Regions from separate parts of the Alkalimarinus alittae genome, predicted to be linked through region 3. Evidence: predicted binding sites of a transcription regulator. Region 3 holds the regulator's gene; each other region holds the start of a gene.
What was found. The regulator LexA, encoded in region 3, represses DNA repair genes until DNA is damaged. The targets are predictions, from matches to a motif close to TACTGTATNNNNATACAGTA.

Region 1: recA (recombinase RecA) is a predicted target of LexA. The motif match lies at 1,383-1,402, and genes of this name have one in related genera.
Region 2: NKI27_RS07305 (LexA family protein) is a predicted target of LexA. The motif match lies at 2,095-2,114, and genes of this name have one in related genera.
Region 4: NKI27_RS03225 (YebG family protein) is a predicted target of LexA. The motif match lies at 2,947-2,966, and genes of this name have one in related genera.

What each region holds. Positions count from the first base shown of each region.
Region 1 covers NZ_CP100390.1:2,972,505-2,979,946, reverse strand. Annotated here, with positions in the region: gene mutS (DNA mismatch repair protein MutS) at 1-1,251, opposite strand, end outside; gene recA (recombinase RecA) at 1,449-2,486, shown strand; gene NKI27_RS13505 (hypothetical protein) at 2,744-2,926, shown strand; gene NKI27_RS13500 (1-acyl-sn-glycerol-3-phosphate acyltransferase) at 2,945-4,150, opposite strand; gene fabA (bifunctional 3-hydroxydecanoyl-ACP dehydratase/trans-2-decenoyl-ACP isomerase) at 4,511-5,029, shown strand; gene NKI27_RS13490 (beta-ketoacyl synthase N-terminal-like domain-containing protein) at 5,095-6,306, shown strand; gene fabV (enoyl-ACP reductase FabV) at 6,364-7,442, shown strand, end outside.
Region 2 covers NZ_CP100390.1:1,610,962-1,618,403, forward strand. Annotated here, with positions in the region: gene NKI27_RS07295 (DUF6160 family protein) at 1-265, shown strand, start outside; gene NKI27_RS07300 (Y-family DNA polymerase) at 393-1,640, opposite strand; gene NKI27_RS07305 (LexA family protein) at 1,634-2,083, opposite strand; tRNA gene NKI27_RS07310 (tRNA-Arg) at 2,439-2,515, opposite strand; gene NKI27_RS07315 (rhodanese-like domain-containing protein) at 2,694-3,050, shown strand; gene NKI27_RS07320 (DsbA family oxidoreductase) at 3,065-3,769, shown strand; gene arsS (arsenosugar biosynthesis radical SAM (seleno)protein ArsS) at 3,830-4,804, shown strand; gene NKI27_RS07330 (TIGR04283 family arsenosugar biosynthesis glycosyltransferase) at 4,810-5,490, shown strand; gene NKI27_RS07335 (TIGR04282 family arsenosugar biosynthesis glycosyltransferase) at 5,508-6,119, shown strand; gene NKI27_RS07340 (tetratricopeptide repeat protein) at 6,256-7,442, opposite strand, start outside.
Region 3 covers NZ_CP100390.1:2,667,725-2,675,166, reverse strand. Annotated here, with positions in the region: gene NKI27_RS12220 (Dyp-type peroxidase) at 1-315, shown strand, start outside; gene NKI27_RS12215 (GGDEF domain-containing protein) at 442-1,410, opposite strand; gene NKI27_RS12210 (response regulator) at 1,420-2,463, opposite strand; gene NKI27_RS12205 (DUF1329 domain-containing protein) at 2,699-4,060, opposite strand; gene NKI27_RS12200 (DUF6586 family protein) at 4,295-4,801, shown strand; gene NKI27_RS12195 (hypothetical protein) at 4,924-5,166, shown strand; gene NKI27_RS12190 (cell division inhibitor SulA) at 5,183-5,668, opposite strand; gene lexA (transcriptional repressor LexA) at 5,665-6,273, opposite strand; gene NKI27_RS12180 (DUF1499 domain-containing protein) at 6,446-6,928, opposite strand; gene NKI27_RS12175 (translation initiation factor Sui1) at 7,047-7,412, shown strand.
Region 4 covers NZ_CP100390.1:726,001-733,442, reverse strand. Annotated here, with positions in the region: gene NKI27_RS03240 (sensor domain-containing diguanylate cyclase) at 1-47, shown strand, start outside; gene NKI27_RS03235 (saccharopine dehydrogenase family protein) at 122-1,351, shown strand; gene NKI27_RS03230 (flagellin N-terminal helical domain-containing protein) at 1,914-2,723, opposite strand; gene NKI27_RS03225 (YebG family protein) at 2,979-3,275, shown strand; gene NKI27_RS03220 (hypothetical protein) at 3,308-4,114, opposite strand; gene NKI27_RS03215 (hypothetical protein) at 4,218-4,505, opposite strand; gene NKI27_RS03210 (substrate-binding periplasmic protein) at 4,578-5,384, opposite strand; gene NKI27_RS03205 (WS/DGAT domain-containing protein) at 5,350-6,945, opposite strand.

The DNA.
Region 1 (7,442 bases), 300 kb from region 3:
TTCGATAATGGCGCGCTCAAGTAAGTCGGCTAAGTCTGGATACTCTCGAATCTCTTTTGATAAGCGTTTAATTTGAGTTGAATTGATATCAGCCAGCGTGGATTGCAAATCAGGCAATATGGCAAAAGTGTCTCTTAGACGGGCAAAATCCCGAGGGCGTGCTGACCCTAGTGCAACGCGCGAAAGAATGCGCTCAATATCACCAATTTTCTTAAGCTGATCTTGAACATTTTCGTAATAGTATTCATTTAGCAGTGCTTTAACGGCATCTTGTCGGTCATTAATCTGCCCTTGGTCGCGCAGAGGACGGTTTAACCATCGTCTTAGCAGGCGGCTTCCCATTGCGGTGGATGTTTTATCCATAACCCATGCTAGGGTATGGAGGTGGCCACCCATGATGTTAGTGTCTATTTCAAGGTTACGATGACTGGTGGCATCTAGAATCACGCTTTCTTCACGTCGTTCGCGGTTTAACTGCCTAATATGTGGCAGGTTATTACGCTGAGTTTCACGCGCATATTGCAACAAACAACCGGCGGCTTGAATGGCAAGTGTTAAATCATCACAGCCAAAGCCGGTAAGATCTTTTGTTTGCAACTGCTTGGTTAAGACGCGTTGTGCTGTTTCTAGTTCAAAGTTCCATGGTGGCTGACGTCTTAGACCTTTAATGTTTGCAATCACGTGTGAGTAGGGGAACTCTTCACTGACTAATAGCTCGGCGGGTTGAAGTCGCTGAAGTTCGCCTTGTAATGCTTCAAGGCTATCGACCTCAAGTACATTAAAGCGGCCACAACTAATGTCTAGCGTGGCAATACCAAATGACTCTTCTGCAAAGTGAACGGCCGTCAGTAGGTTGTCTTTTCGTTCTTCAAGAAATGCTTCATCGGTGAGTGTGCCTGGGGTTACCACGCGAACGACTTTTCTTTCAACGGGGCCCTTGCTAGTCGCAGGGTCACCCACTTGCTCACAAATCGCTACCGATATGCCTGCTTTTACGATGCGGGCAATATAGCCTTCTGCAGCATGGTAAGGGATGCCGGACATAGGTATCGGCTGACCGGCTGATTGTCCTCTGGCTGTCAGCGTAATGTCCAAAAGTTCAGAGGCTCTTTTGGCATCATCATAAAATAACTCGTAAAAATCCCCCATACGATAAAACAGCAACTCATTAGGATGGTCTGCTTTAAGTCGATGGTATTGTTGCATCATTGGGGTGTGTTGTTGTGTTGTACCTTTCGAGTTAGCCATGATGTAAGCGTATTACCCTGTATAAAAAAACGAACGGCAATTTTACGTGAAATCATAGAGATATAAAGAGAAGAAGGGTGGATAAATTAAACTTCAGTTAAAAGGCTTTGCAGATAAAAAAAATTGTGGAATAATACTGACCAAATATACAGTGTTTTACAGATTCAGTGTTTTACTTAAACCGTTTTTAGAGGTCACCAATGGACGATAACAAAAAGAAGGCGCTTACCGCAGCATTATCACAAATTGAAAGACAGTTTGGTAAAGGCGCTGTCATGAAAATGGGGGATCAACCCCGTGAAGCGATGCCTGCTGTTTCTACAGGTTCTTTGGGGCTTGATGTCGCGTTAGGCATTGGTGGGCTTCCTTATGGTCGTATTGTTGAAATCTACGGCCCTGAAAGTTCAGGTAAAACAACACTAACCTTGCAAGTCGTGGCTGAAGCCCAAAAGCAAGGTAAGACCTGTGCGTTTATTGATGCTGAGCACGCGCTTGACCCAGACTATGCTGAAAAGCTAGGCGTTAACGTTGATGAGCTTTTGGTTTCTCAACCAGATACTGGTGAGCAAGCACTTGAAATAGCTGACATGTTAGTACGTTCTGGTGCGGTTGAAGTAATTATAGTTGACTCTGTTGCCGCATTAACCCCTAAAGCTGAAATAGAAGGCGAAATGGGAGACCATCACGTTGGCTTGCAGGCACGTTTAATGTCACAAGCGCTGCGTAAGATTACGGGTAATATCAAAAATGCTAATTGCCTGTGTATCTTCATTAACCAAATTCGTATGAAAATTGGTGTGATGTTTGGTAACCCTGAAACCACAACCGGTGGTAATGCACTTAAATTTTACTCATCTGTTCGCTTGGATATTCGTCGTACGGGTGCCGTTAAAGTAGGTGACGAGATTGTAGGTAACGAAACTCGAGTTAAAGTGGTTAAGAACAAGGTTGCACCTCCTTTCAAACAGGCTGAATTCCAGATTATGTATGGTAAAGGTATCTACCATATGGGTGAAGTGATCGATATGGGCGTTAAGTGTGGGCTTGTTGATAAGGCCGGCGCTTGGTACTCATATAAAGGCGATAAAATTGGTCAAGGTAAAGCAAACTCAGCTGTTTATTTAGAAGAGCATCCTGAAATCGCCACTGAAATTGAAGGGCTTATTCGTGAGCAGTTGATGCCAAAGCCTGCTACAGCAGCAGAAAAAGAAGAAGCGATGGAGCAAATAGAAATCTAAAACTTTAGAAATCTAAAGTATTTGGTTTTAAGTACCGTATGTGGGTTTAAGCGCCGGATTAGATGCTTAAGTCCTCTATATACTTGTACCTATATCGTACCAATGTTAGAACCCCTAAAATGCGCATAAGTCCAAAAGACTTTAGCGCATTTTTTGTTTTAGGCTAACCTTTAGTTTTAATGAGGTTAAACGGCCTGCTGACTATTGTTGCTTGGTGTGAGTAGTAAAAGTAGGCGCGAGTATATTTAGGAGGCAGTATGCTTAAGTGGTTATTATTGTTAGTGGTAGGAGCTGCATTTGTTTTTTGGTTAAAGCGAGGCAAGAAGGGGCATGATATAACTGACCCTGAGGTGAAAGAAATCGATCAGCAGCGCTACTATGTTAATCCGCCAGATAAAAATACCAGTAGACCTAAAGATAATCAGGGTAATGACCTTTAGGTGAAACGTTTTCTTAGTCTAGTCTACCGAGTGGGCTGCATAATTTAGAAGTACTCTTCGACGTACTTCTGGCGTGCAGTCCTTTAATCTTCGTTCTAATTCCCTTGCAGCTTCATCAATATCTTCGCTAGAAAAGCGTGTCTTCATAGCGAGAGGTTGAAATGTTGGGGTGTTTATCGCTAATGTTGAAAGTGCACCTTTAGCGGCATAATTAACGGGGAATGTTAACCGATTTTGAAGAATCGATTTGTCGATACAATCGGCAATTTCAGTATGATTGAGTTCTTTTAATTTTCCCCCTAAAAGTTCACTTCCAAAGTGGACATGCACACGCCCTTTTGAGCCAAATAACCCTTTTTTAACCGCGGTTAAATCTTCTATCGCTTGCTTTTGGTAGTGGCCTTGGCGCTCTGTTATTTCTAGCTCTGTAGCTTTATCTATATCGCAAGGGTCCCACTCGTAAGAGAAACTGACGGGGACAATTTTTAGTTGGTCAATATACTCACCAAAAGGGGTTTCTTTTGGTTTTGCTAATCCAAGCATTTTAATAAGCGCTGGGTTAGTTTTATCTAAGTTGTCTTTTGAACGACCTTCCTTTTGAGCAATCCAGATATTTGACGCGCGATTAAAACTGAGGTGTCGAATATAAGCCGACTGGAGTTTCATCGCCTTAAGTATTTCTCTTGGCGATGTGATAGACCGTAAGATCTTAAAACACTTATTAAGTAATGCGAACTCAAGTGCAATATTATTCTTTAGCAAATTGTCGCCGATCGCACAGTGGGCTGTGTTGTGCTGGTGTTTATGCAATAAAACGTTTAAGAGTAATGGGTCCATCAAAATATCTCGGTGATTAGAGATAAACAGATAATGACTGTCGGTTGAAAGATGGTCTAGCCCACTAAAACTTAGGTGCGTAATGGAGTTTTCAATAATAGGTGAGGCAATTTTGTTGGCTAACAGCTGAAGCTCTTTAATGCTGCTCACTTTATTAAGGTCACGTAATGTTTGTCGCAAGGTGGCGCTTAAACTGTCGAGGCCTGGGTTTGTCTGAGCCTGCGTGAAAAACTCAGTGAGCAAATTCAAGAATGAATTATCTGAGCAAAGCCTTTGCACTGATGAATGAACTTCTTCGTCAAAGAATTCTCTTATTTGATCAAATTCCTCAAGCCATGGCTGCATTAAGGATGATTCTAGAGACGTTTCATTAGATGTTGTGGTCATAAATGCAGAAGTGTCCAAGCTGTCTTATATTTGTGAACGATAACTATTTAATGAGATTTTTCAAAAACCAAAACGTTAGGCGTACTTTTGTAGAGGGTATTCCAACAAATGTTAAGTAAGAGCACCTTTGTCGGGTTGAAGCCCGACCTACATTGCAATAGTAATCGGAAAGGGGTTACCGAGTCCATTTGCTTTCTCATACTTTGGTGTTAGCTGATACAAGATGTCAAATGATTGGGACAATGGGTCAAGAGAATTAAAAATTTGAGCCCTATAGTGTGTGTCGTAAAAACGTAACACTGTTTAGTGTTAATGGTTGTTATTCATTAGAAACGAAGAAACGCTATAGGACGTTGTGTCATGTTACAACAAACGAGTTACTCTCAACCTGAATTAGATGCCATGTTTAATCTGGCTAATCCACCCGCTATGCAGTTACCTCAAGGTAAAATGAGGATGATTGATCGTATTGTTTATGTCTCGTCAACAGGTGGAAAATATAACAAGGGTGAGCTGATAGCAGAATTTGATGTGTTACCAGATTTGTGGTTTTTTAAATGTCACTTTCCGGGTGACCCTATAATGCCAGGCTGTTTAGGTGTTGATGCACTTTGTCAAGGGTTAGGGTTTTATTTAGCATGGGCCGGATACGAAGGTAAGGGGCGAGCTTTAGGTATAGGTGGTGTGCGTTTTTTTGGTGAGGTGCTCCCTGAAGCCTCGTCCATTCGCTACCACATTCATATTCGCCGAGTATTTAGGAAGGATATTGTAATGGGAATTGCAGATGGCTCAGTGTATGTTGATGGCACCGAAATTTATAGCGCAGAAAATATAAGAACGGGGCTGATTCCTGTTGTTGGTATGAATGCCGTTAGCTAATGCGTTTGTTGTCGTTACTATTAGACGGTAATGGCTATTAAGTAATACTACTTGAGGAAGAGTCAATGAAACGTGCTGTGATCACAGGGATAGGGATTATTTCAAGTTTGGGTAATAATTGCTCAGATGTTTCCAAATCTTTAAAGCAAGGTCTAAGCGGAATTACGCGTGATCAGGTTTTTGTAGAAAAAGCGCTTCGCTCACAGGTGAGTGGGCAAATTTCTTTGTGCCCAAAAGAGATGATCGACCGAAAGCTTTACCGTTTTATGACTGAGTCTTCTGGTTATGGGTATCTGGCAATGGCGCAAGCCATCGCTGATGCTAAGTTAGATGACTGTTTAGTGAAGAATGATATGACGGGGCTCGTGATGGGCACAGGGGGGACTTCTACGGCCGACATCATAGACTCAGTTGAGGCCTATTATAAAGGGGGGGTTAGAAAAGTAGGCCCTTATAGAGTCACTAGAGGGATGAACAGCGCGTTGTCTTCGGTGCTCGCAACTGCGTTTGGTATTCGCGGCATTAATTATTCTGTAACGTCCGCTTGTGCCACCAGTGCTCATTGTATTGGCAATGCAGTAGAGCAAATACAGTTAGGTAAACAAAATATAGTTTTTGCCGGCGGTGCAGATAGTGGACATTGGACACTCGCATTGCAGTTCGATGCGATGGGCGCTCTCTCTACTCACTATAATGACACGCCAGAGAGTGCCTCGCGGCCCTATGATAAAGGCCGAGACGGATTTGTTATTGCAAGTGGTGCAGGAGTCGTTGTGGTTGAAGAGCTCGAGCATGCGCTTGCTCGTGGTGCACATATTTATGGAGAGGTGATTGGGTATGCGGCCACATCAGATGGTAAAGATATGGTTCAACCTTCAGGAGAAGGTGCTGAACGTTGCATGAAACTCGCTATCAGCCAAGCGGGTGATCGTCGGGTTCAATATATTAATACTCATGGTACTAGCACCCCTATGGGGGATTTGACCGAACTAAAAGCAATCAAAGCGGTGTTTGGCGAGCAGATACCAAAAATAAGCGCGACTAAATCACTCAGTGGGCACTCTTTAGGTGCTGCGGGCGTACATGAGGCGATTTATAGTTTAATCATGATGCAAGAAGGCTTTATTGCAGGCACTGCAAATTTGAATGATCCAGAAGATGAAGCCATTACCATGCCCATTGTTTCGCAAGCAGAAGAGGTAGACCTAGGTGTTGTGATGAGTAATAGTTTTGGTTTTGGCGGCACCAACGCCTCATTAATTTTTGCCGCCTATTAACGCGCTAACAGGCCATTAATAAGCTGAAGGTCTAGCAAACGACGTAGAGAATTGGATATGGTTATTAAGCCTAAAGTTAAAGGATTTATCTGTGTTAACGCTCACCCTGCTGGGTGTCATGAGTATGTAGATCAGCAAGTGAGCTATGCCTCTGAATGTTCACTGAATGGGCCGAAGCGTGCGTTAATTATCGGTTCTTCATCAGGCTATGGCTTGGCTTCACGCATCGCGTTAGCAATGTCAGGTGGTGCAGATACTATTGGTGTTCACTTTGATCGAGCGCCGTCTGAGCGTAAAACCGCAGGCGCTGGCTGGTATAACAATCAACGGTTTGAAAGGCTAGCTAAGGCACGAGGGTTGATGGCGGAAAGTTTAAATGTTGATGCGTTTCAGGATGATGCAAAAGCGGCTGTAATAGAAAAAATCAAGCAAACCGTTAAGGCGGTTGATTTGATTGTTTATAGTGTCGCAGCTCCGCGACGTTATGTTGCAAGTGAAGATAAATGGTATAGTTCTGTACTTAAGCCTATTGGACGCGGGTTTAAGGGTAAGACCATCGATACTGACAAAGGCGAGATCAAAACGGTCGAGCTGAAAGAGGCTGACCAAGAAGAAATTGATGCCACGGTAAAAGTGATGGGCGGTGAAGATTGGCTACAATGGATTGAGGCGTTAAATGACGCCGATGTTTTAGCCGATGGCTGCAAAACTATTGCCTATACTTATATCGGTGATGAAATTACTTGGCCAATATACGGTGATGCTACTATTGGCCAGGCAAAGAAAGACCTTGATAAAACGGTAACAAGAATTAATACTCTTTTGCACAGCAACAGGGGCCGTTTACAGACAGGTCGATCAGAAGAAAGAAGTGCGTATATTGGTGTTCTAAAAGCGCTTGTGACGCAGTCGAGTGCCGCGATACCGGTCATGCCACTCTATATATCACTGCTGTATAAAGTGATGAAAGAGCAGGGTAGTCATGAAGGGTGTATTGAACAGATTTTAAGAATTTTAACCACCGGTCTTTACGGAGATAATTGCCAGAAAGATAGTGCTGGACGTTTAAGGGTCGACGAACATGAGCTAACCGAAGAGGTTCAATCTGAGGTGAAGCGTCGATGGGAGCGTATTAG
Region 2 (7,442 bases), 1.1 Mb from region 3:
TGCAGGTTTAAAACTCAGAGATCTAAAAATCCATAATACTCGTGGTTCAGATTCAGTGGGTAGCTTTGGCTTTGCAAGTGTGTCGGCAGACCTCTCAGCAGGTAATAGTAACTTAACGGGCAGTGCCGGTTTAGCGGTTACTAATGTTGATTTAAGAATGGATATCGACATGCCGCATGTGCAATTTGGCAGCAGGCCTAGTATAGGTGAAGTGTACTTTACCGACTTTGTAATTCAGGCTGACATGCTTGTATACGGGCACTAAACACCTTCCGATAGGGCAGGCTACAAGTTTGCCCTTGTTTGCGGTTTCACCCTTTTGATGCCTAATTCTAAGGGTTTAATTAAAGACTCTTTGTTTAAGGTGTTGTTTCTCTATCGAGATATTACGCTTATATTTTAACCACAGGTAAATCTGATATTCGGGTTGTGTAAGCCGGAGATTTAAAGCTACGCGCCATTGACCACCCCCTTTTTATTCCTTGTCTTGCAAAAAATACACTGCCATGGCCATACCGTTTATTCATTTGGTCGATCATCGTCATCAGCTTTACAGATCGTTCAGAATCACTCTGAAAGAAGTCATTTTGATAATACTTACTATTGGTTAGCTCAAGTAAACCAACACCTGCTCGCGCATATCCATAACCCTCACGAAATAATGAATCTGATGCTTCCGTCGCGGTACTAATAATTATTCGGCTGTCGTTAGTCGGGTAAGGCAGTGGAAGAGTAACACTGTTGCTGTAGGGGTGGTCTGAATAACGAGATGTTTGAATGGTCACATAGATTCTTTTAGTGAGCCCGTTTTGCTGCCGTAATTTCTCAGCCGCTCTATTGGCGTAATGTGCGACACTTTCTTTTATCGCTTGTTTAGATGTTATTTTCTTAGAAAAAGACCGACTGCAAAACACTTCTTTTTTGGGTTGTGGTTGGGTTTCTAAATCGAAACACGGCACCTCATTTAATTCGAGTACGGTTCGCTCTAATGTAACGCCAAATTCTTTCCTAATGCGTTTTGGGGGTTGTCTTTTAAGGTCATGAACAGAGTATATTTTAAACAGGTTAAGCCTTTTGGCGAGTCTAGAGCCAACTCCCCAGACCTTATCTACGGCTATTTTTTTAAAGACGTTTTCCCATTTATGAAGATTGGAGACTCGGCAGACACCATTTAGTTTGTTTGATTTTTTTGCAATGTGATTAGCCAATTTTGCCAATGTTTTTGTTTCAGCGATACCAACACATACAGGCATCCGTTGATGTTGCCATGCAAGCTTCTTAATTAGTTGACCATGGCTAATAACATCACTAAACCCGTTAAGCTCAAGAAAAGCCTCGTCAATACTGTATATTTCAATGCGGTCACCCAGCGTCGCCAACAAGCCCATTAACCGTGCCGAAATATCGCCGTATAATTCGTAGTTACTGCTAAAAATATGAACCTGATGATGCTCTAGTAAAGGCTTAATTTTAAAGTAGGGAACCAGCCCCGGAACCCCTAATGCTTTTGCTTGAGCATTACGCGTAACAATGCAGCCATCATTATTGGATAACACAACAATCGGCTTGCCTCTCAAATCAGGCCTAAATATTTGTTCGCAACTCGCATAACAGGCGTTGCAGTCGACAAGTGCTAGCATGAAAAAGCAAAATTCTTTTGAGGTGAAATACAGTACGTCACCACGCCTTCACACATAACATCAATATCCTCAGGTAAGGGAATCGGTGGGTGCTTGGGGTTGGCGGGTCTTAAAATTTTATTCTTTAAATCTAAAACCTTAACGGTCAACTCACCTGCGATGGACGCAACAATCGTGCTGTCATCTTCAGGTCGAATGGAACGATCAATAATTAAGAGAGAGCCATCAAGGATACCTCTTTCAATCATAGAATCACCTTCGGCTTTGGCTAGAATAGTCGCAGCAGGATGCTTGATAAGCAGTTCGTTAAGGCTAGGTATACTTTCAGAATAATCATCCGCAGGAGACGGAAAACCGCACGCAAGACGACGACTCAGTACAGATAGCACCTCATTAGTTGACTTAAATGTAGAGTGTAAAATGCATAAAGGCGTAACGTTCATATTTAATATAACACTGTATGGATGGACAGTCCTATAATAGCCCTATTATTAGATAAATAGCAATTATAAATATTCTATTTTGAGGCTCGACAGATTTACTATGTGGGGGGGATTCTTGTGCAAAATGCGAGACCTGCCCCAATCCTGTGAATATCGAAAAATGTAGGGGCAGACCTATGTGTCCGCCCTAAAAGCGAATGTTGAGATAAAGGTGATACTTTTAAAGCCTGAATGCATAAGAAATCAACGTTTAATATTGGTCTATATATGCAAATAGGGGAGGAGGACGTTCAGATTTACGTGATCGGCCATGTTGAACAGCAACACGTAATTAAACTGAAAATAAAGAAGAAAATGGTGCCCCGAACAGGAGTCGAACCTGTGACCTGCCCCTTAGGAGGGGGCCGCGCTATCCAGCTGTGCCATCGGGGCACTAAAGAAGGCGTATGATAGCGTCATGAATGCTATTTCTCAAGGACTTAGCCGTGCTTATTTAGCTGTGACGTGTATTAAATTCTTATTTTTATGCCATGCTTATAGGAAAGGCTTTTCATTGGGTATCAGCTATGATATCTGTATAGTTATATAGATATTAATAAGAGGGTAAATTATGATAAAACAGCTATCAGATATTGTGGCAGAGGCAAAAATGGGTGAGCACTGTTTAACAGTTGTCGAGTCATTGAAGTTGGTTGGGCAGTGTGAAAAACCGCTGTTAATTGACGTACGAGAACCGGCTGAGCACAGCCTTGATTCGGTTGAAGGCTTTATCAACATACCTCGTGGAGTTTTAGAGATGAAAATGCCTGAGCTGTGTGATGACCCTGATCGTTGCATTTTACTTCATTGCGGTACGGGAGGAAGGGCTGCTCTTTCTGCTAAATCGTTGAGGAATATGGGGTATAAAAATGTTCATCTAATTAGCGCCTCGTTTGAAGATATTAAAAATCACTTTCACGGTTCATAAACACGGGCATTAAGATGAGTAAACCAGTATTGATTTCTCACTACTCAGATGTGTTGTGTGTCTGGGCTTATGTGGCACAAGTTAAGCTCGATGAGCTCCGTACTCAGTTTGGTGACGGTGTTGATATCAAACATCACTTTACACCAACGTTTGGGTGTACGGAACATCGTATCGGTGAGGGTTGGAAAGATAGGGGAGGCTTTGATGGGTTTTCTGACCATGTCGTGGATGTGTGTGAGTCCTTCCCGCATGTTGAGATTAACAAGGCTGTTTGGAAGACTTCTCGGCCAAAGTCATCTGCATCGACTCATTGTTTTATAAAAGCGGTTCAGTTACTTGAAGAAGAAGGCGTTATTAGCTCTCAGCATGTTGAGGCTTATGATGGGCGTACACTGTGTGAAGCGTTTGTTTGGCATGTTCGTTTGGCCTTTTTTGTAGAGGTTAAAGATGTATCGAAACATGATGTACTGTTTGAGATTGCGAAGAGGTTAAGTATTCCTGTAGAGGCGGTTGATGAGCGACTTAACAATGGAGCGGCTATCGCTGCATTGTGTCGAGATATGGAGCTTAAAGAAAGTCTAAATATTGAAGGCAGTCCAACATATTCTTTAAATGGTGGTAGGCAAAAACTGTACGGTAATGTTGGTTATCGAATTCTTGAGGCGAATGTGCTTGAGTTAATGCAAAATGAGAACAGAGAACTTGCTTCATGGTGTTGAACTAATTGGAATTCTGGTAGTCTCACTGCTAACTAAATTATATAAACAATAAGGTTAGCTATGCTTGATACCCGACCGATGCTTTTGTTGTCTGATTTTCCTGAAATCAGAAGAGCAGAACTACATACCCTTCAAGTAAATCTAGGTTACAAGTGCAATCTAAGTTGTACGCATTGTCACGTCGCTGCAGGCCCTAATCGAACAGAGATGATGGATCGAAAAACAGTCGATATTCTTCTGCAGTTTATAGACGCACAAAATATCAAAACGCTTGACTTAACGGGCGGCGCGCCGGAAATGAATCCTGAGTTTCGCTATTTGGTGCTCGAAGCCCGCAAGCGTAATGTCACTGTAATTGATCGATGCAACTTGACGATTTTACTTGAGCCTGGTTACGAGGATATGGCGCAGTTTTTAGCGGATAATCAAGTAGAGGTCGTCGCCTCTATGCCTTGTTACAGCGAAGAAAACGTAGATAAACAGCGCGGGAAAGGTGTTTATGATGGCAGTATCGAAGCACTTTTGCGTCTCAATAAATTAGGGTACGGTGTTGAAGGTAGCGGTCTGATATTGAATTTAGTGTATAACCCCGGTGGCGCTTTTCTTCCGCCTCCTCAACAGCAGTTAGAGTTAGATTATAAGCGGGAGTTATTTGACCGTTTTACTATTGCGTTTAATCAGTTATTTTCTATTACCAATATGCCTATTAGCCGATTTGGTAGTGTGCTTTTATCAAAAGGCGAGTTTAATAATTATATGGGGTTGCTAAAGGGCGCTTACCTAGAGCAAAATCTAAACTCTGTTATGTGCCGCAACCTTATCAGTATTGATTGGCAAGGGTATGTCTATGATTGTGATTTTAATCAAATGTTAGAGATGCCGCTGGTTAACCCAGATAATAAAATTGCTTCTGATCGTACGCATTTATCTGAATTATTGCAGCAAAATATGGAAGGACGTCCTATAGTAGTGGCTAACCATTGTTATGGATGTACTGCAGGTCAGGGTAGTAGTTGTGGTGGATCGCTGGAGTAAAATTAATGCAGCTGCGTATTAGTATTATTATCCCTACGCTTAATGAAGAAAAAACCATCAAGAAATCATTAAAAGCACTACAGTTGTTGAGACTGTACGGTGCAGAGGTGATTGTTGCAGATGGTGGGAGTCGTGATAACACCAAGTCTGAATGTAATCACTTGGTAGACTGCTGGGTCGACGCACCCAAAGGACGAGCGACTCAAATGAATGCGGGGGCAGACGTTGCACGCTTTACTGCGATGCTGTTCCTTCATGCCGATACGGTACTCCCCGGCAATAGTGTTAATTTACTTAAAGCCTTCATCGAATCGACGAGTATTTGGGGCCGATTTAATGTGCGTTTGTCTGGCGATAAAAAGATGTATCGAGTGGTTGAATCTATGATGAATTGGCGTTCGATGCTAACGGGTATCGCGACAGGAGATCAGGCGATATTTGTTAGAAAAGCCTATTTTGAACGGGTAGGCCGATTCCCCCAGCAACCGCTGATGGAAGACGTTGCGCTAACCCAAAAACTTAAAAAAATTAGCCGCCCTTATTGCATTAAGATACCTGTCACCACAGATAGCCGTCGATGGGAAAAACACGGTGTATGGAAGACGATATTATTAATGTGGTCGTTGCGGTTTAAGTATATGCTAGGTGTCGATGTCGAAAAACTTCACCGTCAATATTATCCTTAAGTGGATACTTATCCTCTATGACCCGCACGCTATTAATTCAATTTGCAAAGTGGCCGCAACTCGGAAAAGTTAAAACCCGACTTGCTAAAAAGATGGGTGATCAGGCCGCTTATAGCGCGCATATAGAACTTACTCAAACGGTACTAAAAAACCTAACTTCATCTAATGTTGGTTCAGTGGCGCTATGGTTTGACCAACTGCTAACTGAAAACCCCGAAGCAAAATTGCTAACCGAAAACTGCCAAAAACTATCAGTCCCCATTGCCTGTCAAAAGGGAGATGATTTAGGTGCGCGAATGTTTCATGCGCTTTCTAGTGGATTGAAGACATACCAAAAAGTGATTATCGTCGGAAGTGACTGCCCAACGGTTGATAAAGCTTATCTAGAGCAAGCCGTTAAGGTGTTGGATGATAGCGATTTAGTACTCGGGCCTGCTGAAGATGGTGGCTATGTACTACTCGGTGCTCGAAAAGTTGCACCTATGTTGCTGGATAATATTGCATGGGGGCAGGGGGCTGTTCTTCGGTCAACGGTAGAGCGGGCTGATGGGTGTAGATTGACTTACCAGTTGTTGGATACGACTTGGGATGTTGATGAGTATGAGGATTATTTGCGGTGGAAGAGGTGATATCATCGTATTGTACGAATCGAAAAGGCTGAGTTATTAAAGGTTGAAAAATACCCAGACACCATATAGCGTTTGAGTACTATCTGATCGCCACTCGATTGAAAGGGTAAAAGGCTCGCTTTTACCCTTATCTTATTTACCCCTTAACCAAATAAATAGAATACGCATTATCAACCTGCTGCTTTTCAGCAAACTTAATCAAATGCTTCTTCGCTAAGGCGGTTGCGACGGCTTTGCTGTGGTGGTTGAGTACCTTTGAAAGCGTCCACTCAGGGTTTGCCAATAAACCAATAACAGAACCCAGTATGGCTTGTTGTGTGCTTGGAGTGAACCATGACTGGCGGCAGCCATCAATCGAATAAAAATACTCATCATTAATCAAGTTAGACCAATAATCGCTATATTTATCCGCTAAGATCGTGGCTCTAAGTGCTCTAATATTGGCAGATGTCGCGCGTAGTTTTTGCTTGCTTACAAGTGCTTGAATATCTTTAGTCGCGTTATCAGGTGACTGCTGTAGTTTGATATTCATAACCCCATTCTTGCTTAGGTTATTTTGAATAAGACTGATAAACGAGTTATCTATGACTTTTGCGTCGCCAGTTATTGAAGCAAAGTGAATCTCATTGCCGTCTTGTAAAAAGCGCCTTGCTAAAGAAGGTGGCCAGAAGGCGATGTTGGTGAGTTGTTCTTCTTGTGCTTTAAGATGGCTTTCTGCCAGATTCTCTAAGCTGTGTTCAACGGCTAATACTTCTACATCGGTGAAGTAACGGGCATATTCAACTGCTTTTTGGGCTGCGTCGGTGCCTGCGACTAATAGCAATAAACGCTCTGGTAAGCTTTCATCCGATAGATTAAAGCTTTCAATTAAATCTTTTTTAAGTGACTGCTCGTTAAACAGCGCTAAATTATTCCAGCGTGGAAACGGTGCAGACAAATCTTCTTTAGCGATTAACAGCTCATCTTGCTTTTCTGGAAACTGCTGCTTAAACGCCTCTCGTTCTGCGCGTCTATAGAGTGAAGCAGACATCAGCGGGTGTAATACCTCAGGCCAGTCAATTAACTTAAGCGCCGTTAGGTTGACGGCATAGCACTGAGAAAAGAAGGCCTGATACATACCTACCAGAATCAAAGCACCTGCGACATTATCAACTGTCCAGTTTTGTTGCAGGGTTTGAGTGAGTATTTGATCAAAATGCTGCACGTGTGAGGCTTCGACTTCATCAATAATTAATGAGTAGTTACCACGCTCAGCGTAAACGCCGATTGCGATGGTTAGCAGTTGCAGTTCATCACGAAGGTGGCGAGTTTCTACCGCTTCAA
Region 3 (7,442 bases):
AGCAATAATGAAGAAATTGAAGATGCGCCTGAATCAGCTCACGTAAAACGTACAGAACAAGAAAGCTTTAGCCCGCAAGCGTTTGTTATTAGACGGTCTATGCCTTGGGCAAATGAGGCGGGCGAAGGGTTTAACTTTGTTGCGTTTGGTGAGTCATTTAACGCATTTGAAGCGCAACTTAATCGCATGACAGGTAAAGATGATAAAATTATTGACGGGTTGTTTAAATTTACAAAACCGATAACAGGCGCTTATTTTTGGTGTCCACCGGTAGTCGAGGGTCGATTAGATTTTACCGCATTGAATCTAAGTTGATTGGTTCAGCTTATCATTCATAACGCTTGATGGGTTAAGAGTAGCGCGCCTATAATTTTGAAAGAAACTTAATTCAATAGTGTAGGCGCGGCTCTAAGCCACAATTTTTATCGCTTTAAATAACACTTAAAGCGTCGATAAATCATAAATCATGGTTTTGTTTCTGCCACTTTCTTTACATTGATAAAGCGCTTGATCTGTTTTTTCTAGCCACTGTTTATAATCTTCTAACTTTTTAGAGGCTTCACAAATACCTAGACTAATAGTGAACTTTATTTCGATACCGTCGTGAACAACCGTGGTGTCCTCGATAGCTTTTCGTAAGCGCTCACAATAAATGAAAGCATTCTCAGACGAAGTGTGTCCTAGAATAATACCAAATTCTTCTCCGCCGTAACGACCGGCTATATCTGTTTTTCGCAGTGAGTCTCGCAATAGCTTTGACACAACCCTGATGACTTCATCGCCTGCCTGGTGACCGTAGGTATCGTTTACTTTTTTAAAGTGGTCAATGTCAAACATTACTAGCGAAGAGGTTGTATCGTATCTCTGAAGTCGGCTATATTCGTTTTGTAAGCATTCTTCCCAATAGCCTCGATTGTTTAGCATGGTTAAGCGGTCGGTTCTACTGAGAGACTCGAGTTCTACGTTGGCTTTTTCGAGCGCTTTTTTATTACTTGCGATGTCTGTGACGTCATAAATGATAACGCAGATGCTGCTGACTGATCCATCGACTGAAACCAGTGGGCTTATACTGACGTTCTGGTACATAAATTCTTCTGTACCGGTAATAGGGCGATAGTTTTTAAATTTAAATAAATAAGGGCGTAACTCCCAAGTAATAAACGCTCGACTCTTAAGTAGAAAAACCGACTCAGCTTTTTGCGTAAACCATTCTTTAGGGATATCACCAAATACATCAAATAGTACTTTGTCTTTGACTGATAAAGGGGGGATACCGCTGTGATTTTCCATAAAACTATTCCAGACTTGAACCTTAAAGTTTTTGTCTAGAACAATCAGACCTACATCGATGGTCTGCAACATATCCATTAACCAATGGAACTCTTTTATGTCTAAATTATCTTTTGCCATAACGCGTTATTAACCCATCAGATACGATAGTCTCTGATTCAAATTGTCGATTGAGTCTTCTGTAAAAAGCAACATGAGGTCGCAAGTGATATCATAGTTTTCAATTTCGTAGGTTATCTCAATTGCCAACGTTTGCTTCCAGCGTGTTTCGTTTGTTTTAATCAGGTCGCTCACCTTAACGTGCTGCCCAAGAACCATGGGGTGACCTTGGCTAAACGATATATCAAGTTGTTGAGCGATACCGCCGGTGCATGCACCTACTAATATGCTGGCGATATCCATAATTAATTCAAGCTCTGTTATATCATTAAGCTCACCGCTAAATTTAAGCAGCTTTGCTATATCGGCATAACTAGAGTCGCTAAAGATGAGTAGCGCTTCGCCGGCTATCCCTGATCCAATAAAACCTTGGCATACAGCGGTAAATGTATCTTCTTGCTCCACCTGAGCAAGTGCCATTTTAAGCTCGCTGACTTCTAAAATATTAACGTTCGGGATCGGCATCTTAACAAATACATCTAGTAATCTTGCTAATAAATCCGCAGCCTGACCCATTGCAACGTTTGATATCTCTTGAATACAGTCACGATATTGTACTTGACCAGCACCCGCAAGTTCCGCCTCTGATCTCTGAAGAGGAGGAGGGGGGGCAGCGCTGCCATCGGTTGAAGTGCTGTCTGTACTTTTAGAATAAAGGCCAAAGCTTTCGAGGATAACGGTAAGGTCATCAACGCCAATAGGCTTTTTGATAAACTCTAATGCGCCTAGCGCTTTAACTCTTTCGCGAGCTTCCGGCTGAATGTCACCCGAGACCACGATTACCATTGTTTGAATATCATTTTTTACAATGGATTCAAGCGTTTCGTAGCCATCCATAACCGGCATATTAAGGTCAAGAAACAAAATCTCGCCTTTACCTTGTTTAAGTTGCTCTATCGCATCTTGACCATGAACAGCGTAACTGATTTCGATATCCCAATCAGCTGGTAAGGAGCGAGCCATTTGCTTTCTGGCAACGCTAGAGTCGTCACAAATTAAGACGGGTGTTGTCATTGTTAGTATTTTGCTCTTTTTGAATGATGCCCGATTTGACGTTCATAGAAGCATAGCCAGTCTTAGGTGAGCCATAGCCACTGACGCCATTAATATGGGGTGTTAGAGTAAGTAAAGATCAATAACCGGCTAGGGGCAAGTCGAAAATAGAGGAAAGGGGGGTAACAAACGGAAAAAGACAGCCAGATGGCTGCCTTTAATAGGGAGATTGTTAATAACTACGCGGATGAACGGTTTATCGCTTAGCTTCTCTGCGTGCAGCGGACGTTGTGAATTCACGACGCTTAAAATCAGGGTTGTAGTTAACTGGCCCTTGCTTATCTACACCATCTAAATAGTATCTTTCAGCTTTTAAGTCGTAGGTAAGCTCTACTGCAATCCATGTTGCAGGTACTTGATAATTATTAATGGTATGGGCTTCAGATACTCTCCAAAGTTCTCCATCCTCATTATAATCTTCTGCTAGCACAATCTGCCAAGTATCTTCATCAAAGTAGAATCGTCTTTTATGATAAACGTGGTTTAGGCCTTCTCTTAATTTGCCTTCTACGACCCAAACTCTGTGAAGCTCGTAGCGTGTTAGGTCTTGGTTGATATGTGACGGTCTAATAACGTTTTCTGCATCCTCACTGGCTTTATTAAGTTTATATGAGTTGTAAGGAATATAAATTTCCTTTTTGCCTTGCAGCTCCCAGCTATATTGGTTGGGCGCGCCGTTATACATGTCTTTTTGATCAACGGTACGCAGACTCGCTGTTGATGGTAAGTCCGTTCCATAAGCTAGGTTTGGTACTCGTCGTAAGCGCCTTTCACCTGCTTGGTATCTCCAGGCTTTTCGTGGTGAGCGTACCTGATCTAATGTCTCATGTACTAATGTAAGCGTACCTGCTAATTTTGCAGGGCTGACTATTTTGGTTTTCAAATAGAAAATTTTGTTATCAATCTCTTCTAGCGTAATGCCGGGCTCAGCATAGGCAAAGTAATATCCATAGTTAGTCAATATGGGGGTGTATGAACCATCTTTTGTTGGGGTTACAAACGCGGCTCTATATTCGTACTGTTCGCCTCTAAAGCGAAGAATGTGGTTCCAAATAACTTCAACACCGTTTGCGGGTATCGGAAAAGGGCTTGTTGCAATGGTGCTCTTTACGCCATTGGCATTCTCGAGCAGTTCTGCTCCAAGCGCATTTTCATATAGCTTTTCATATATGCGCTCAGGGTAAGATGCTGAACGATGACTTGGGTAAACGGGGATTTCATAACCAGGCGCATATTGTGTTAACAGCGCTTTTTGGCCTTCGGTTAAGTGCTTTTCATATTGCGCCATGTTGCTTTTATTTATTTTAAACAACATTTTGTCGCTTTCGAAAGGATCAGGGTGAAACTGACCTTCTTCATAATTAGCTGGAATTTCTTTGATACCGCCATCCCATGCAGGTATCGTACCTTCGGAGTTGCCATATCTTTCAGCTCCAACAGGTGTTAAATCATTTTTTAGCCGTTTGGCTGTAGCTTCATCAACTTTTGCTAGGGCTAAGCTGCTTGATGCTGACAGAGTCAGGACTGCTACAGCTGTAACCAGTTTGGATAATTTCATATATCTACGGCCTCGCATGCTTACTAATAAGTCTTTATTAATTGTATTTATCTACTGCAAGCTATAACTTGCTGATAGTTCGTTAAAAGTTATTACCTATAATAGTACTTTATTTTGAAAAATCTGTATGTTTCGAGTTGTAACTGCATTTTTTTTTGTAATAACACATTATTACGTATAATAATCCGTAATATCTCATGTAGGTTAACGACTTCGAGGCGAAAAGTAGCAGCAATGAATAAATGGCAATCTCAGACTTCACAAAAGTTATACCTTGCAGATATACAGCTACAAGCTTGGCAAGAATTCAATTTAGCGTCAACAGCCGTTTTTAAACCTCGCGATGAGTCACACAAGCAATCATCAATTTTATTGATGAGCGCAGCGTGGAGTAGTTTAGTTAATGAATTGGCGGAATATCACCAACGACCTTCTGACTTATCAATGACACTTGAGCGCTTAGTCAGCGAGATAGGCAATGAGCTCCCTGAAATTGAATATTTGACAGAACTTTCAAAGGTTCAAGGCAGCTGGGTGTCAGATTTAAGAAAAAACGATTTATTAGTCAGGCTGCCTAAAAGCCGTGAGCCCGCAAGTGAAGAGCAGGATCTTGCATCCAATGCATTGATCGCGACATCAGGTGCTGCTACTGAAGTTGATTCAATCGAAAACTTAAAACGCATTTTAGGTGAGTTTAAAAGTTACTTAGAAGACCTAAGGTCGAGAATGTCTGAATGGTGAGGATTTTAAAGGGGTTTAGTAGTATACTCTGGCAACAATTTATTAATTGAGTGTTACATTAATTTTTAGAAAGTGTATCCAGTTTCTTTTGAAATCCATATGAATTCAGGGCTGTTTGTTTTATGAGTAGTGCGTTTTTAGAAATTATAGAATTACCCAATGGCGATTTTGCTTTACAAAAAGCAGATGAAGATGGGGATGCGTTAGTCACCATTACTTTCTCGAAAGATGCAAAAGAGTTCTTGAAAGAGCATAACGTAACGGTTGCGAAATCAATGATTAATGCAGGCATTCAGACCGTAGGCGTGATATCAAAACAAATAGCTGAAAGTGATATAGAAGAAGAGTTTAGAACGGTTCATTAAAGGATAGTCAAACCCTTTATCTATATCTCATCACGAGGCCGTGGCTACTTCCTTTGGCTGATGCGGCCTCTAACAAACGGAAATCATTTTTAGTGAGCTTGTTAGTCCATGCGATCACTGCATGGCAGGTACCCGCTGACAGTGCTTGTAGCGTAAGGTCAAGTGTAGACTTTGACTCGGTTGATCTTAAAATCATTATTTGATTTGCGATAATACCAGACTGTTGTTGCCAGCGATTAAGTAAGCTTTGTGGCGGGTCAATCCAGGCCAACCAACGATTCTCTTGATTCAATTGTGTCATCATTGGTAGAAGCATCTGAAAGTTTTCAGCTTGCTCTGGCGATAATATAATTTCGGTCACATTTCCAGCACTAGGTGCAGTAGCCGTTTGAGCAGGCGCTTGCAGCGCTACTGCAAGCTCCGCCGCATTATCTTCAACTGCATACAAGCCTTGCTCAGGTTCAATAGCGGGTTGCTCATCATAAAAGCTCATTTGTTTCATGATAAATTTTCCTTTCTGATAACCCCTACGCCTAAACCCTCGATAAAGAGCGCTTGTTCTCTAAGGTCAATAACGATAGGTTCAAATTCTTCATTCTCTGCAATTAGCTGAACTTCATGTTTGTTTTTTTGAAAGCGTTTTACGGTGACTTCGTCGTCTATTCGGGCAACGACTATTTGTCCGTTACGAGCTTGTTCGGTTTTATGTACGGCCAGTAGGTCTCCGTCCAGAATCCCGATATCCTTCATACTCATGCCCTTAACACGCAAAAAATAGTCGGCGCTTGGCGCAAAAAAGTTTGGTTGAAGGCTACAGTAATCTTCAATGTTTTCTTGAGCCAAAATAGGGTTACCTGCGGCCACTTGACCAACGATAGGGATTCCGGGTTTGTGGTGCTCGGGTAAACGAATACCCCGGCTTGCACCTGGAACAATTTCAAGTGCGCCCTTTTTGGCTAGTGCCTTAATATGTTCTTCTGCGGCATTAGCTGAACGAAACCCTAACTCTTTTGCGATTTCAGCGCGAGTAGGTGGGTAGCCTGTTTCTTCAATGTTACGTTGAATCAGGTTTAAAACTTCAGTTTGTCTATTGGTTAATTTAATCATAACGGCCGCTTATTCATGTGTCTTTATACAGTACATGTAAATGTATACAGTATTTTTTAAAAAGTAAACATGAACAAACAATTATTTTAAATAGATAAATAGATAAATAGATAAATTGATGATTGAGAGAAACAGGATAGACTCCGGCCTTATGATGGCCGGAGTAATATGCTTAATTAACGATGTTTTGCTTTTGTAGTTCTGCTCTTATTGCTTCAAGGCGCTCACGATTAACGCCAAAGTCTTTATGGCCTAAGCGGGACGCAGAGCGAAGTTGTACACGGTTGTTTTCTTTGTCTAGTAAGAATTCGGTGTCGTCTACAAACCTCATAATACTGCTTGTGTATTCTGCATAAATATAGTGATCATCTTGTTTAATGATCTCGGCGTTGCTGTTTTGCTTTATTAATGACTGCAATGAAGACCATGCTTGCTGTGGGTTGTCTCCTTTAATCACAAGTGCATCAATATAGTGAGTCTCGTCTTTTTTATCTTCGTAACTGCTCACGCAGTTAGGGCTATCAGGGCAAGGTGTCAGTTGGTTATCTAAGATGCCTATATCTACTGGCCGGGTCCCAGTACAGGCGGTAAGCAAGGTGGCTGATAATAATATACCTAGGCTGCGTATGTGCTTTTGACCTGCTGTGTGAATCATGTTTATTCCTTTAATTAAATGAAATAAGAGATCTTTTTGTTAATTAATGCCTATTAGGAAATTAACAGGAATTAAAATAGAATACGAGCTTCAGGTTTAAATGTCAGGTTTTCATTTTATGTCTAGAAAAAGCAGAGAATCAGGTGGTTTGGTATTCTCAACCGAATTCGGAAAAATGTGTCCTGGGTGCGGTGAGTCCGTTTCTCGGTGTCGGTGTAATGAAAAAAGCGGTATTGAAGCAGGCGATGGCGTCGTAAGAGTCTCAAGAGAGACGAAGGGGCGAAAAGGAAAGGGCGTTACACTCATTACCGGTGTGCCGCTTGAGGCCAAAGAGCTAAAAGATCTAGCCAAAAATTTGAAGCAGAAATGTGGGGTTGGCGGAGCGATTAAAGATAGGGTGATAGAAATACAGGGTGATCACCGCGAACGTTTAGTTGAAGAGCTCAAAAAGTATGGCTGGGTGGTCAAAAAAGCAGGGGGTTAAGGCCTGCTTTTTAACGCACCATTTTGAATG
Region 4 (7,442 bases), 1.9 Mb from region 3:
CCGTAATGGTCAGCGACCTAGCGCCCGATACAACATCAGTACGTTAGGTGAACACGCTAAAATAAGCCAACCTCACTAGTTAGATATTTATAAACCGCTTTTTCGTTTTTCAAGGATTACTATGAGCAACCAACAATTCGATCTAATCATATTTGGCGCAACCAGCTTTGTAGGTCAAATATTATGTCGCTATTTAAACGATCAATACGGTGTAGATAGCGATATAAAATGGGCTGCTGCAGGACGCTCACTAAGCAAACTCAAAACCCTTAAAAGTAGTTTAGGTAATACAGCAGATAACTTAACGCTTTTAACCGCAGATGCAGCCGATGAAACGGCTTTAACCCGCTTATGCGAAAAAACCAAGGTCATAATCTCTACCGTTGGTCCTTATGCATTGTTTGGTGAGCCGTTGGTAAAGGTTTGTGCTGAGACAGGCACAGACTACTGCGACTTAACTGGCGAAGTGCAATGGGTTAAACGAATGATCAGCCAATATGAGAAAAAAGCACAGAAAACAGGCGCGCGTATTGTACATTGCTGCGGATTTGACTCGATCCCTTCTGACATGGGGGTGTTTCACCTTCAGCAGCAGTCGCTTAATCAGCTTGGTGCGCCTTGCACATCAATTAGAATGCGCGTTAAAGCCATGCGAGGGGCGGCCTCTGGCGGCACTATTGCAAGCATGATTAATATCACCAAAGAAGCGGCCAAGAGCAAAGCCTTGCGCAAAGAACTTGCTAACCCCTACTCTATTTGCCCAGATGGCCATCAATTTACCGCACGCCAACACAATGTATCGACACCTGAGCTCGACAGCGAGTCAGGGCAATGGGCAGGCCCATTTATCATGGCAGGAATCAATACCCGCGTAGTGCATCGCAGTAATGCCTTAAGCGGCAACGCTTATGGCTCATCCTTTAAATATGACGAGTCCATGCTCATGGGCAAGGGCACTAAAGGACGTTTAACAGCTAGCGGTTTCGGCGTAGGCCTAGGCTTATTTCTAGTCGGCGCAGCCATCAAGCCCACACGTTGGCTATTGGAAAACTACATACTTCCTAAACCTGGCGAAGGCCCTAGCCCAAGTGATCAGGAAAAAGGCTTTTATGATATTCGTTTTATCGGCAAAACAGATAACGGCGAAACCATAAGAACCAAAGTAACGGGTGACCGTGACCCAGGCTATGGCTCTACCTCTAAAATGTTGGCGCAAGCCGGTATTAGCCTTGTTCAAGATATTAGCAAAGATGAAAAAGCAGGTGGTTTTTGGACCACTGCCACCGTGTTCGATCAACGTTTTATTGACCGTTTAGAGCAAAATGCAGGGCTAACGTTTTCTGTTATCTAACGTTTAATACGCAACACTTAATGTCACCAGTCATGGCGGTGCGTTACAAAAAGCCCGCCGTATCGGCTGCTCAATTTTTGAGCACTTTAACGTTCAATGCACCATTACTAAGCGCCTAGCTGTTTTAAATACTCCCTTGAAAACATCGTGAAAACCCAACCAATAACGTCATCCTATTGATTTTGATGTATTTTATCGACACTTAATCTAATACCTAAAAAGTGGTACAGGTAATGCATTATCTAACATGTAAGAAACATTGGCGTGGGAGCTTTCACTAACCTAGTCGTAATCAAAGCCTCTCCACTCAGTGCTTCTAATTACACGCTTTTCTAAGTAATCAGAAATTTTAAACATCGGAGAGATGATTATGAAACGAGTAAAAGAAGGTAGCCTATTATTCACGCTAACGCATCCTTGTGAAGCAGAATACATGAAAGAAATGGAGGCCTATTTCAGCGCTATGTATTTTGCGAATTAGCCGCATTCAATCAAAAGGAATATACGCTTGAGAGCAATATTTATATTCACCCACCAGCAGCGCCTAGCGCTGCTTTTTTCGTTAGGTTAAGAGCTGAAGTACTAGCCCTCGACTGCTATTCGCTTGTGCCTGTATGGCTATTTGAACCTGATTTTTAATCTGGTTCGCCGCCAAATCAGAGGCTTCTTTGGCAATATCTGCATCAGCAATCCGACTTCTCGCTTCTGCCGTGTTAATACGTGCGTCTTGCAGATTATTGATCGTTGACTCAAACCTGTTAGCGACAGCACCTAGCTCGGCGCTTCTTTCACTGATTGTCGTTAATGAGACGTCCAGTACGCCGATAGCATGTGAAGCAGCATCAGGTGTAGTCAAATCAAGATCAAATAAGTCAGCCTGCTCTAATAGCCCTTGTATATTTTTACCCTCTATTGAAACTACATCAGATACATTAGGCCCTACCTGAAACGGCTGCGTAGTATCGCTATTCAATAACTGCTTACCATTAAAGCTACTGGTTTCAAGTATGTTTTTTGTATCGTCCAATAGTTGGTCGGCTTCTTTCTGTAGTGCCTTTCGATCACTGGCGTTTAACGCACCGTTTCCTGCTTGTACCGAGAGCTCTCTCATTCGCTGAAGATTTGCGTTAACGCTAGTGAGCGCGCCAGTCTCCACTTGCACTAAAGAAATACCATCTCCAGCATTTCGTATAGCCGTATTTAACCCACCTAATTGCGTTGCCATTTTATTAGAAATAGCTAGCCCCGCAGCGTCATCGGCAGCACTGTTAATTCGTTGGCCAGTGCTAATACGGTTATACGGGGTGTTAACATTGCTATTAGATACAGGGTTACTGGTTACGCCCGTAGGACTATTCATTGAAATAGCCATGTTCGCCTCCACACTACATCAACCCTCTTCAATTAGGTGAGAGCCCTACCTATACATACGGTTGCTATCAATTCAGTGCTTTATCCGCAGTTATCTTAAGTGTTGCTCTAAATATAGTTCAACTGATCATTATTTAACCACATCTGTATTTTTTATTCTATCTACGCCTAAACGAACAATCATCACTAAACAGTTGAAAATATGGCGAGCCCCAGATACTATTAACTGATTATTTATACAGTACCGGAGCAAATAATGGCGGTAACCACGTTATATATGTCTGATCGAGATCCTGAAAAGCGCACCTTCACCGACAAAAAAGAAGCTGACGCCTTAGATAAAAAACTCGAGTTCGCTGAAAATCTACGGGTATTCTTAGAGGCTCGCATCGTAGGACTTGATGAAGAAAAGGCCGAACAGATTGGCCTTCTAATCGCAGACTACAAAGATGAAATGATAACAGCCCTCAAAGGTAAACCAGAGATATTGGCAAACATTGATGAAGACAAAGGAAATGTTGAGTCAATTAGCTCGAAAAAGAATACAGCCTAACGCTTTTTTACGTCGATACTGAGAGAAAGCAACTATCCATAGAGTTGCTTTTTCTTACGTTGCACAACCTCATCATCGGTAGCATCCCAATCCTTCATTAATAAGACATTTTCTACGGGTTTAACGTCATCTGATGGCTGATCACCCTTTTCATGGGTATCTTCTTGGGCTTCAAGTAATTGTCTATTTTCACTAATGAGCGCTACACATTCCTGTACGCCCAGCTCAGCTCTCTCAACCCCCGTGTGCTTTTTAAACTCACTCATTTCATTATTGAGATGATGGATGGCTAATCTAAACTCACCTTCATTTGAGGCCTTTTGACTTTGAGCACGATAAAAATCTGTTAAGCATTGCACCGAAAACCAATTAGCTTGGTTTAAAACCTCCATTGCTAGCGCTTTTTCAATTGCGTTAACTCGAAACTGGATTTCAACAAATCGACTAAAATCAGATAAATTGATTTGTGCATCACGCGCTTCAATCGCCGAGTTAATAACCGTTGAGGCTGGTTTGATATAATGTTCTTGTAACGCATCATACATCGTTTGGTTACGTAACAACTTTGTCATTACCAACTGGCTAGTGGGGATCTCTTTTTTTAGCTTATTCAAAAAGAAAATAGCCCGTTCTAACAATAATAATTTAGACTCTCGCGTTAAGTATTGATTCGGTATTTGATGTAAAAAACGCTGGGTAAGACGATAGGCGTGCGTCAGCTGTGCGACTCGACGCATTTTTTCTACTTGTGCATCCTGATAGCGCTTATATAGGTGTAACCCCATAGGCACGATCAGACAAAATAATAATAAGATTCCACCAACACTTAGCGTAGACATATAGTAAACAGCAAGCCTCTATTCGCAGGAACAATGGAGAATAAATGTGCTTACAGCTTAACGTATTTAATTTTCCCATCTACACCAAAACAGCTACAGTTTGTCACTGTTTGTTATTTTGATCGCGCAGCTTTACATGGTCATAAATAGCCGTTACATTTTCAAACCGAAGAATCAGGGTGTGTACCGCATTGGTGTAGGTGTCATGAAGGTGGTACTTGAAACGAGCCTGATTTTCACCTTTAAGGTATTCATCAAACTCTCGACTTAGCGCTCTAACATCGCCACTATCTTCTTTGCTCCATGTCGCGTTAAAGGGGCCCAAAACTGCACCGCCATTAAGGCAAATAGTCACTTCGTGATTGGTAAGCGCATCTTCTGATAGTTGCATAATAGCCTCCTAATCAAACTCACTTATAAATAAGGTACTGATCTAAAGTGTAGTCCAAAGCAAGAGGAGAAATTAATAACCCGGTGTATGTGCATCAATAATTGATGCTATTTCACCTTTTGAACGCATATCTGCGATTTGTCGATTAAAAGTCTTTAATATGTTGCTACCATTTTTATTATATAGGCTCACGGTTATATGAAGCCCTTTTTCGGACAGTGGGTTAGGCAATATTTCTATCTCTTTCAATTTGCTGGGCATATAACTGTGCAGCTCATGCGTGATAACGTTCACATCACCTAACGCAAGATCGGCCCGTCCCTCTAACAAGGTTAGCAATATCTGTATCACATGATTACTTTTAACTTGGTATATGCCAGGGTAAGTCTCAAACTCATCCCCATAGGCGTAGTTATGTACTGTCGCGATCATTAAACCTTCTAAGTCTGCAAGGGATTGGTACGTTATGCCGCTCCCTTTCCGCTTCACAAAGTTAAGTCGATTAGTCATAAACGCATCACTATAGCTATGAAATCGAGCGCGTTCATCAGAGTACCAATATCCCAAAATCACGTCATACACACCCGACTCTACGCCTTCTCTGACATCATCCCAAGAAGCCAGTATCACCACGCTAGTTTCTACACCCGCTTGGCTAAACGCCTGGGTAACGATATCAACCGCCATCCCTTTTTTAGGGAGGTCTTTACCTATGTAAGGCGGCCAACTGGCAGTAGCGAGCTTAAGTGGCTCTGCTGACGCGGCGGGCGTTAACAACAGGCACGCACTGGCTAGAAGCCATGAGCACCATAAACCTGCCCCTCTCTTGGTCACACCTAATCTATTACGTTTGCTTTTGATATTGTTTAGAATCTGCATTTTCACTCCTTATTGAAAAGTCAAAACGGTGACTTTCTATATGATCAACGCAGCGCTGAACAATTCGATCGGGGTTTGGGAATAATTTTGCATCCCCAATCAAGCCAAACTGAACCTGTCCTGCATAACTGATAATACTCAGCCCTAAACCAACACCCCCGGTCTGAGGAACCCAAAACATCTGCTCTTTTATTTTTGCTCCTGCAAAATAACGAGACTCTTTAGCACCCGGAACGTTAGACATTACCGCACTGGTTTTTTTAGCGAAAATATCCATCAGGGGCTTTTGAACTTGCTTCGGCATCAAGCCTGCGGCAAACAATAGCCCAAATGAAACCCCAGGCTGAAACGACTTTTTTAACGCGATCATGTCGTGCTTAAGCTTGTAGACTCTCTCGATAGGGTTTGCTATCCCCACAGGAAGTGGCACAAAAACAGTACCAAAATAGTTGCCTAGTGTATTATGTTCAGAAGCACTTGTTGCTGGGCGAATGTTTACAGGGACGGTAACATGTACGGTATGCCCTTCAACATCATCACCGGACTCCTGCATTTTTTCTCGAAGCGCGCCAGCAACACAAGACATCAACAGGTCATTAATTTTACAACCTAAGCCATTCGCCACATCCTTAATATAATCCAGCGAAACAGGCTCAGACCAAGCACATTTTTTTCTGGCACCCAACGGACCTTTAAGCGATGTTTCAGGGTCAGGCGGTAACAGGGCTAGCTTGCCGACCTCTGATACCATCTTTAAGCAATCATTAGCATATGCCTTTACAACATCAGGATCTCTAAGAAGATGAACACCCTCTTCAGACGCTTTTAGCCCCACTCGGGTATATTTCTCAACCCAATTAACGGCGTTATCAATAAATTGCTGGTAAAGCGGCCACGGATAAATATCGTCGGGGCCCGCTGATTCTTGAGAACGTTCTTGCCCTTCTTGTCCAGTCTCGGTTTCTTTTTGGCTAGAGGCTGTTTGCTTAAACACCTCTTTATCAGATAAAGGAGCTGTATCAGATGCATTAGTACTTTCGCGGCCTAACGTATCCGCACTAGTGACACTCACATCTCCGCCAGTAAAAGGCTTAATATTAGGGCTGCTATCAGTAATTGAGTTAAACACAGAGACTAATGAGATACCGTCAGCGTAGCAATGATGCACTCGCAAAATGGCAGCAACACCATCAATATAGTTTTCAACAAAGTGGATCTGCCATAAAGGCTTTGAAGGATCAAACGCAACGGTTAACTGATCTGCCAAATAAGCTTGTAGTGCGGCTTTATCCGCACGACCGGTTAAAGCCACTTTATGCACATGATTGTCTATGTCAAAATACGGGTCTAACTCCCAGAAATACTGCCCTGCGTGACATACTGGGTGCTTTTTAAATCGGCTAAATGCGAGAAATCGATTTCGTACTGTCGTTTTAAACTCGTCGAAATCAAGTTTATCGATTATCAACATCGAATTAATAATCATTAAATTAGTCGGCGTGTCCATTCTCAACCAAGCAATATCAACGCCGCTTATCGGTTCGCTAGCTTCAGTGCTCATACCGAACTCCTTGTTATTATTCGCTACAAGTATAAACGATTCCCTTGCCAAATATAGGGTTCTAAGTGCAGTTTCATACTTATGGATTGCAATATGAACCTTTACAACTAACAGTTCAACCCTACTCAAGCTGTTTAAATTATGTGCAAGTTTTCAGTAACAAAAAATAACACAACTGTGCAATTTACTGCCCTATAATAATTTCATAGTGTTATGCCGTACTGTTAATGTCTATCCACAAGCACTAAAGCCATTAAAGTGTTACAGCTATCACAAAGTCGTGTTAGAGCCGCTATTCTTATACTAAAGTAATATAAATTAAGGTAGCTTCAATTTAACAGGGCGACTAGAGTATTATGATAATGAGGTATAAATAGTCCTCATTATGGTATAAAACCAACAATAATAAAGAAGTAGCAGATTCGTATTAGCCTAACAGCAAGGGCAAGTAACTACGTTATATGTTGTACAGTCTGTTATCTGAAATTGGGGGAGTA